2 regions of the Nocardiopsis sp. NPDC055551 genome follow, and region 1 is predicted to be linked to the other one. Evidence: riboswitches for the same ligand, from Rfam matches in the RefSeq annotation. Region 1 holds a riboswitch; the other holds the start of a gene.
The links. A riboswitch is a leader RNA that binds a small molecule or an ion and turns the genes downstream of it on or off. The one in region 1 is predicted to bind S-adenosylmethionine.
Positions count from the first base shown of each region.

Region 2: it holds a riboswitch for S-adenosylmethionine, as region 1 does, so the genes downstream of both, thrC (threonine synthase) here and ACWGSK_RS13575 (aminotransferase class V-fold PLP-dependent enzyme) in region 1, are expected to answer to the same signal.

Region 1 is NZ_JBSHJJ010000006.1:319,116-323,844, reverse strand. It holds gene ACWGSK_RS13580 (SAM-dependent methyltransferase) at 1-739, opposite strand, end outside; gene ACWGSK_RS13575 (aminotransferase class V-fold PLP-dependent enzyme) at 874-2,265, opposite strand; SAM riboswitch class IV at 2,330-2,444, opposite strand; gene ACWGSK_RS13570 (DUF3870 domain-containing protein) at 2,660-3,043, shown strand; gene ACWGSK_RS13565 (CaiB/BaiF CoA transferase family protein) at 3,047-4,330, shown strand; gene ACWGSK_RS13560 (acyl-CoA dehydrogenase family protein) at 4,374-4,729, shown strand, end outside.
Region 2 is NZ_JBSHJJ010000003.1:301,622-306,350, forward strand. It holds gene ACWGSK_RS07760 (GrpB family protein) at 35-631, shown strand; gene ACWGSK_RS07765 (alpha,alpha-trehalose-phosphate synthase (UDP-forming)) at 644-2,080, opposite strand; SAM riboswitch class I at 2,401-2,539, shown strand; gene thrC (threonine synthase) at 2,553-3,812, shown strand; gene ACWGSK_RS07775 (ubiquitin-like small modifier protein 1) at 3,865-4,143, shown strand; gene ACWGSK_RS07780 (PadR family transcriptional regulator) at 4,249-4,729, shown strand, end outside.

The DNA.
Region 1 (4,729 bases):
GCCGCCACAACGGGCAGGGAACCACACCGGGCTCCAGCAGCTCCAGGCCCTCGAAGCGCTCGGCGATGGCCTCGGGGCTGCGCAGCAGGTAAGGCACGTCCCCGTGCTTGTTGCCCTCCTCGATGGCCTGGTTGTAGTCCTCGCTCGTGTCGGCGCCGTCGTAACTGACCAGGTAGCTACCCGAGGGCAGGGCGTCCAACAGCCTGCGCACGATCGGCTGGACCTCCTCGTCGGGGACGTGGCCCAGGATCCCCATCAGCATGAGCCCGACCGGCTCGTCGAAGTCCAACGTCTCGGCGGCCTTGGCCAGGATCGCGTCGGGGTCGCGCAGGTCGGCGTCGACGTAGTCGGTGGCCCCCTCGGGGGTGCCGACCAGCAGGGCGCGGGCGTGCGTCAGCACGAGGGGGTCGTTGTCGACGTAGACCACCCGGGTCTCCGGCGCGATCGACTGGGCGACCTCGTGCGTGTTGTTGGCGGTGGGCATCCCGGTACCGATGTCGAGGTACTGGCGGATGCCCTCGTCCCGGGTCAGGTGGGTCACCGCGCGGACGAGGAACTCCCGACTGGTGCGGGCCAGGTCCCGGATCTCCGGAAAGGACTCGGCCACCACGTCTCCCGCCAGACGGTCGACCGGATAATGGTCCTTTCCACCCATCCAGTAGTTCCAGATCCGGGCCGAGTGGGTCCGGGTGGTGTCGATCTTCGACCCCGGGGCCGGGGCGGTCGAATCGTCGGTCATGCGGTCATCCACCTCGATACGCAGGGGGTTCGCGGCAGGGAACGGGAATTCGACGACCGTGCGCAGAACATCCCGTTCCCACCGGTTTTTCCGCATTGATCATAGACGACGGGACCGCTCCGGGCGTGCTCCGTTCAGAGCGCGTCGCGCGGGTCGGAGGCGGGGACCAACCGGCCGTCGAGGTCGACGTACTCCCAACGCGGCCCATGGGCGACCAGATCCGCCACGGCGCCGACCAACCGGTCGACGTGTTCCTCGGTGGTGCCCACGCCCAGGCTGGCCCGAACCGCCTGAGTGTGCCCCTCGGGCAGCAGGTGGGCGGTGAGCGGGTGCGCGCAGAACAGGCCGTCGCGCACCCCGATGCCGTGCTCCGCGGACAGGGCGGCGGCCAGCAGATCGGCGGGCAGCCCGTCCACCACGAACGAAACGATGCCCACCCGCGCCTGTTCGGGCCCCCACAGGGTCAGCTCGTGCACGCCGTCGATCTGGCAGAACCCGGCGCGCAGGCGCTCCAGGAGGGCGGACTCGCGGATGTGCTGCAGGTACAGGGTGTCCTCGGTGAAGGTGGCGCAGGCCGCGGCCAACGCCACGGCGCCCAAGACGTTGGGGCTGCCCGCCTCGTGCCGGGCCGGAAGGTCGTTCCAGAACACGTCGTGGTCGGTGACCTTCCGCGTCGCGCCACCACCGGACAGGTAGGGCGCGGCCTCTGCCAGCCAATCGGCGCGGCCCGCCAGCACACCCGAACCGAAGGGCGCGTACAGCTTGTGTCCGGAAAGCGCCACGTAGTCGGCGCCGGTCTCGGTGAGGCTGAACGGCAGGTGCGGCACGTACTGGGCGGCGTCGACCACCACGCGGGCGTCCTCGGCGTGGGCGGCCTCGACCAACTCCTCGACCGGCCAGATCTCACCGGTGACGTTGGAGGCCGCGGTCACGCACAGCAGCTTCGGACCCTCGGGGGCCTCGCGCAGGGCGGCGCGGGCGGCCTCGACGGCGGTGTCGGGGGTGGCGGGCAGCGGCAGGCGCACCACCTTCGCGGCGCGGGCGGCCGGGTGTTCCCACGGCAACAGGCTCGCGTGGTGCTCGGACTCGAACACCACCACGGTGCAACCGTCGGGTACGCAACGGGCCAGCAGGTTGAGCGCGTCGGTGGTGCCGCGCACGAACACCACGGCGTCGGTGTCGGGGCGGGCGTCCAGGAAACCGGCGACGCCGCGACGGGCTTCCTCGTAGGCCTCGGTACTGATCCGGGAGTGGTGGCCCGCGCCCCGATGCACGCTGGCGTAGTAGGGCAGGGCGGCGGAGAGGGCGTCGGCGACCGCGGTCAGGCAGGGCGCGCTGGCCGCGTAGTCGAAGTTGGCGTAGTCGACGTACTCGCCGGTGACCAGCTGGACCCCGCGGTCCGGGGTGACGATCGAGCAGTCCGGGGCGGCGCCGACGGGGTACGACGCCCGGCGCGCACGCGCGTCCCGAACGGCCTGGCGGGTGCGGGGGCGACGGGTGGAGTCGAACGGGATGACGGTGGTCATGGGGCACCTCTTCGGTGGGTCGTGGGACCCACGGGGTGCGCCGCTCGACGGCCGCGTCTTCCTGGGTCCGCGCTTGTCCGACACGGTCGTGTCGGGACCTGGTCCTCACCCGGGGCACCCCACCGCGGAAGGAGGGTTGCCGACCAGCTAGCCGGGGCTTGACGCTGGTACTCGTGACCTGTGCCGAAATGTAACACATGGCTCGTGCGCGACGCACCCACGGGATTCGTGTGCTCTGGGACACGCCCCCGCTTGACAGCCGGCGCGACGGTGACGACATACTGGTCTCGAACTGCCCTCACGTCGCGGGTGTCCGGTTCCCCCGGTAACCCTTCAGACGCGAGACTCCAGTCGGTAGGAGTTTTCGCGTGCCCGCAGACGAGAGGTGTGTCCGTTGCCCGGCGACGACCGCGTTCAGCAGCTCTTCCGCAACCCCCGGGTTGTCCTCATATCCGGCTACGCCCGTCTCCCCGATTCGGTGGCGAGCCATTCCCAGTACCAGCGGCTCGGTGTCGTGCTCGCCGTGGACACCGCCGACGACCGGATCGTCGCCGCGGACACCACCCTGCTCACCGACCTGGCCAAGGACTTCTTCCGTGCCCTGGTGGAGGGCGCCTCGGTGACCGAGGACATCGCGGAGATCGTCCAGCGGGTGCAGACGCGGTACGCGGGCCAATCGGGCGCCGCGCTCACCACCGCGCTGCGCCGCTGCCTGGAGACCTACTACCAACTGCGTGACGGCGACCAACTGCCCGGTTCCCCCCACGGCGAGGAGTGACCCTTGAACCCTTCCAGTCACGAATCCACAGAGGAACCCGGGACGGGGGGTGCCCCACTCCCCCTGGCCGGTGTGCGGATCACCGACCTGTCCCGGGTCCTGGCCGGCCCCTACGCCACCATGTTGTTGGCGGACATGGGCGCCGAGGTCATCAAGGTCGAACAACCCGGGCGAGGCGACGACACTCGTTCCTGGGGACCTCCCTACGCCGAGCCCACCGAAGAGCACCGCGCGGCGCACGCCCCCGGCGAGGCCGCCTACTTCCTGTCGGTGAACCGGAACAAGCGCAGCCTCGCCGTGGACCTGAAGGACCCCGACGGGCTCGCCGCGGTCCGGGAACTGTGCGCCGGCTCCGATGTCGTGATCCAGAACTTCCGACCCGGGGTGATCGACCGGCTGGGGCTGGGCTACGAGGAGATCGGCAAGCGCAACCCGGCGGTCGTCTACTGCTCGGTGAGCGGCTTCGGGCCCGAACACCGACCGGAGGGCCGCCCCGGCTTCGACATCGTCGTGCAGGCCGAGAGCGGGCTGATGGCGACCACCGGCCCGGCCGACGGACCGGCCAGCAAGGTCGGTGTGGCGCTGACCGACGTGCTCACCGGCCTCAACGCCGCCGTGGGCATCCTCGGCGCGCTCATACGGGCCAAGGCCACCGGCCGCGGTGAGGACGTCAGCGTCTCGCTGGTCAACTCCACGCTGTCGAGCCTGGTCAACCTCACCCAGCAAGCCCTGATCACGGGGACGGAACCAGCCCGGGTGGGCAACGCGCACACCACCATCGTCCCCTACCAGGTCTTCCCCACCGCCGACGCGGAGATCGTCGTGGCCGCGGGCAACGACGCCCTGTACCGACGGTTGTGCGCGGCCATCGACCGCCCCGACCTGGCCGAGGACACCCGCTACGCCACCAACCCCGAACGGGTGGCGCACCGCGAGGAGTTGGTCGGCGAACTCACCGAGACGCTGACCTCCCGCCCCGCCGACCACTGGATGGACGTCCTGGTCACCGCCGGGGTCCCGGTGGGTCGGGTGCGCGGTGTCCTGGACGCGCTGCGTACCGCCGACGCCTCGGGGGACGACGTCCTGCGCACCGTCGAACACCCCACCGCCGGGCCCCTCGAACAGGTCCGGGCGGGCTTCCGGATGGCGGACACCCCCGTCCCCATGTCCGCTCCCCCACTGCTCGGCCAGCACTCGCGAGAGATCCTCACCGAGTTGGGGTTGACCCCCGACCGGATCGAGGAACTGTTCGAGCGCGGCGCCGCCCAACAGACCGACGTCGACTGACCAACGGACTTCGTACACCACGCACCCCGAAGGGACACCCACCATGAGCGACTCTCGCAAGGCCGCCGCCCCCGACCCGCTCGACTTCCTGGCGGTGGACGCCGAACTGTCCGACACCGAACGCGACATCCGCGACGCCGTGCGGGAGTTCTCCGCCGCGGAACTACTGCCCGAGGTCGCCGACTGGTTCGAGGCCGGCACCCTGCCCGACCCGCGCGGCCTGGCCAAGGCCTTCGGCGACCTCGGGGTGCTCGGCATGCACCTGGAGGGCTACGGCTGCGGCGGTTCCAGCGCCGTAGCCTACGGCCTGGCCTGCCGCGAGTTGGAGGCCGTGGACTCCGGGCTGCGCAGCTTCGTGTCCGTGCAGGGCTCCCTCGCCATGACGGCGATCCACAAGTT
Region 2 (4,729 bases), on a different contig from region 1:
TGACTCGAACAGCGCGGACGGCAAGGCTTTGAAAATGTCCTCCCTGGAATCCCCGTCCCTGCCCTCGCGCGGCGCCACCCGGACCGATTCGCACGACCACAACCTGGTCAACGGTCGGGTCAACGTCGTCCCCTACGACCCCAAGTGGCCCTACCTGTTCCAACGGGAGGCCGATCGCGTCCGTCAGGCCCTCGGCGAGCGTGTCCTGGTGATCGAGCACATCGGGTCCACCGCCGTTCCCGGTCTGGACGCCAAGGCCTGCATCGACATCCGCCTGGGGGTGGCCGACCCCACGGACGAGCCCGCCTACCTGCCGGAACTGGAGGAGATCGGGTACAGCGTCCGCGTTGGCTTCGAGGGCGAGCACGACCACCGACTCCTCAAGGGCTCACGCGTCAACGTGAACCTCTACGTCGGTACGAGGGAGTGCCCGGCGCTCGAACGCATGAGCCTGTTCCGCGACCACCTGATCGCCGACGCCGGCGCGCGCGAACGCTACGCCGCCGTCAAACGCGAGTTGGGCGAGCGGGAATGGGAACACCTCCAGGACTACACCGGGGCCAAGGGGGAGATCATCACCGAACTCATGGCCGAGGCCGAGTCCTGGAAGGCGTCCCGGAGTCCGAACTGACCTCCGTTCCGCTCAGCCCAGGGAACGGATCTGGTCCTGGAACCAGCGACGAGGCGGCAGCGCCACCGCCGCCTCCGCCAGCCGCTCCCGACGCTTGCTCCGCTCCGCCTCCGGCATCGTCAACGCCGCGTGCAGCGCCTCCGCCGTCTCCACCGTGTCATAGGGGTTGACCAGCAGCGCGTCCTCGCCCAACTCGTCGGCCGCGCCCGCCTCCCGGGACAGCACCAGGACGGAGTCGCGCTCGGACAACACCGGGCCCTCCTTGGCGACCAGGTTCATCCCGTCCCGGATCGGGTTGACCAGCAGCACGTCCGCGATCTGGAACGAGGCCAGCGACCGCGGGTAGTCGTCGTTGACCTCCAGCACCACCGGCGTCCACTCGGGGGTGGCGAACTCCTCGTTGATCTCCTTGGCCGTCCGCAGCACCGAGTCGGTGTAGGTCCGGTACTCGGGCACGTCGCCCCGGCTCGGGTAGGCGAACGCCAGGTGCGTGACCCGCCCACGCCACTCCGGGTGCGCCCTCAAGAGCTCCCGATAGGCCTCCAGGCCGCGCACGATGTTCTTGGACAACTCGGTGCGGTCCACTCGCACGATCAGCCTGGTGTCGCCGACCAGGTCGATCAGTGTCCGCCGGCGCTCGGCCACGGCCGGTTCCGAGGCGCTCTCCCGCAGCCCGTCGGCGTCCGCGCCCAAGGCGTGCACACCCACCTCGACCACGCGGCCGCCGTACTCCACCGTGCGCTGCCCGAGGTCGACGTCGGCGCGCAGGATCTCGGCGCAGCAACGCAGGAAGGCCTCGGCCCATCGAGGGCTGTGGAAACCGAGCCGGTCGGCGCCGAGCATGCCCTCCAGCAGTTCCCGGGCCACATGGGTCGGCAGCATCCGGAAGTACTCCGGGGGAGCCCAGGGGGTGTGCGAGAAGTGCGCGATCCGCAGGTCGGGGCGGCGGGTGCGCAGAATGCGCGGCACCAGGGCCAGGTGGTAGTCCTGCACGGCCACGCGGGCGTTGTCCGAGGCCCCGCTCACCAGGGCCTCGGCGAAGGCGTTGTTGTAGGCGGAGTAGTCCTCCCAACGCCTGCGGAAGTCCGAACCGAAGGAGGGCTTGTTCGGGGTGTCGTACAACATGTGCTGCACGAACCACAGGATCGAGTTGGCCACTTCGGTGTAGGCGCCGGCCAGGGTCTCCTCCGGAATGTCCAGCATGTGGACGCGCATGCCGTCGAGGTCGTGCGTCCGGTCCAGTCGGGCCTCCGGGGCCTCGGCCGCGGCGCGCCGGTCGGCGTCGGACAGGCCCGCGCACACCCACAGGGCGTCGATCTCGGTCGCCACCGAACTCATCCCCGACACCAGTCCACCGCCGCCCCTGCGGTGCTCCAGGGAGCCGTCGGCCGTCGTGGAGAAGGAGACCGGTCCTCTGTTGGAGGCGATGAGGATCTGTGCCTTGTCCACGTGTGAGGTCCTCTCAAGTGCGCGAACGAGTGTCGCGGTGGGAAGGTGGGGAAGTCGTGGATGCACCCCCGGCGATCCGGAGGCGCACCCTAGGTCTCGCCGGAGCGCCCGGGCCCCAAACCCACCCCTGGTCAACGGGGAGGATCATCACGCTCCACGGGCACGACACGCGCGCGACGCGGCGCCGATCGGGGTCGTCTCATCCTGTGTCGAATAGCGAGACGCTTGGTGTAATCCGGATCACCCGGCATGGAAAACCGGTCAGGGCGTCGGTTACAGTGACGGTGCGTTCTCCGAGCGGAGAAGCCACAACTTCATATTGCTCATCCAGAGGGGTGGAGGGACCGGCCCTACGAAGCCCCGGCAACCATCTCGACATGTGGACGCACCATCGCGTACCGGTCGAGGCAGGTGCCAACTCCGGCCTGGGGCCAAGGTGGCCACCAGGGAAGATGAGGGGAGACACCTCGCCATGGCGATCGCCGCCGCTGAACCCACCGCTGTCCGCGCCTTCGGCCCCGGAACCGCCCTTTCCTGTCGAGAGTGCGGCGAGCGTTATGAACTTTCGCCGAGCTTCGCCTGTCAGTTCTGTTTCGGCCCCCTGGAGATCGCCTACGACTTCGGGACCGTCACCCGCGAGGAGATCGAGAGCGGCCCCAAGAACATCTGGCGCTACCGCTCCCTCCTGCCGGTCCCCACGAACGTGGCCGAGCTGCCCAACATGAACCCCGGCTTCACGCCCCTGGTCGGGGCCGACCGCCTCGCCGCCGAACTCGGGCTGAAGTCCCTGCACGTCAAGGACGACTCCGCCAACCCCACGCACTCCTTCAAGGACCGCGTGGTCGCGATCGCCGTCGAGGCCGCCCGCACATTCGGATTCACCACCCTGTCCTGTTCCTCCACCGGGAACCTCGCCGGCGCGGTCGGTGCCGCGGCCGCGCGGGCCGGCTTCGAGTCGTGCGTGTTCATCCCCGCCGGGCTGGAGGAGGGCAAGGTCGTCATGGCGGCCGTCTACGGCGGCAAGGTCGTGGCCATCGACGGCAACTACGACGACGTCAACCGCTTCTGCTCCGAACTCATCGGCGACGAGGCCGGTGAGAGCTGGGGTTTCACCAACGTCAACCTGCGGCCCTACTACGCCGAGGGTTCCAAGACGCTGGCCTACGAGATCGCCGAGCAGCTCGGCTGGCGACTGCCCGAGCAGATCGTCGTCCCGATCGCCTCCGGCTCCCAGCTCACCAAGATCGACAAGGGCTTCCAGGAGCTCATCAAGGTCGGCCTGGTCGAGGACCGCCCCTACAAGGTGTTCGGGGCGCAGGCCACGGGCTGCTCCCCGGTCGCCAAGGCGTGGGAGAACGGCCACGACGTCATCCAGCCGGTCAAGCCGGACACGATCGCCAAGTCCCTGGCCATCGGCAACCCGGCGGACGGGCCATACGTCCTGGACATCGCCGAGCGCACCGGTGGTTCGGTGGAGCACGTGGGCGACGACGAGATCGTCGACGCCATCAAGCTGCTGGCCCGTACCGAGGGCATCTTCGCCGAGACAGCGGGCGGTGTGACCACCGGCGTCCTGCGCAAGCTGGTCCGCGAGGGCCGGATCGACCCCGAGGCCGAGACCGTCATCGTCAACACCGGTGACGGGCTCAAGACCCTCAACGCCGTCGACTCCGGCGTCACGGCCACCATCAAGCCCTCCCTCGACGCGTTCAAGGCCCAGGGCCTGGTCTGATCGTCCGGCCACGCGCCACCACCCACCACCGCACTCACCAGGAGATCCGCACATGAGCGCCAGCGTCCGCGTCCCCACCATCCTGCGCACCTACACCGACGACGCCTCCGAGGTCACCGCCGAGGGCGCCACCCTCGCCGAGATCCTCGACGACCTGGAGGCCAACCACCCGGGTATCCGGGCCCGCATCCTCGACGACAACGGCAAGGTGCGCCGTTTCGTGAACGTCTACGTCGGTGACGAGGACGTGCGTTTCGAGAAGGGCCTGCAGACCGAGGTCAGGGCCGGTCAGCAGGTGTCGATCATCCCCGCGGTCGCCGGGGGCTGCTGACCGTAGGAACGATGAGGGGGCGGGCGCTCGACGCGTCCGCCCCCTCACTTCTTCTCCGCGGGCCTCATAACCTGGGAGGAGGTTTCTTCCGGGACGAGGGTGGCGATGTCGGCGACACGGTTGTTGGTGCTCGGTGTGGTGCGCGTCCACGGGGGGACGCACGGCTACCGCGTGGGCCGTGACCTCATGGACTGGGGAGCCAAGGAATGGGCCAACGTGAAGTGGGGGTCGATCTACCACGCCCTGCGCAAGCTGTCCGAACAGGGAAAACTCCGTGAGTTCGTGTCCCCGGGCGATGAGATCACCGACCGCACCTCCTACGAGCTCACCGAGGAGGGCGAGGTGGAGTTCCGCCGGCTGTTGCGGGGGGCACTGCGCCACGCCGGCGACGACCACGCCCTGTTGTACGCCGGGGTCACTCTGATGCCCTGCCTGCCCCGGGCGGAGGTGATCGAGGCCCTGCGAGAGCGGTTGATCGCGTTGGAGAAGAGCAACGTCGAGACGGCGGCGGCGATCGACTCCTCGGCGGCGGAATGGGGCAAGCCCGCCCACGTGCGTGAACTCTTCCGGCTGTGGCACATCACCG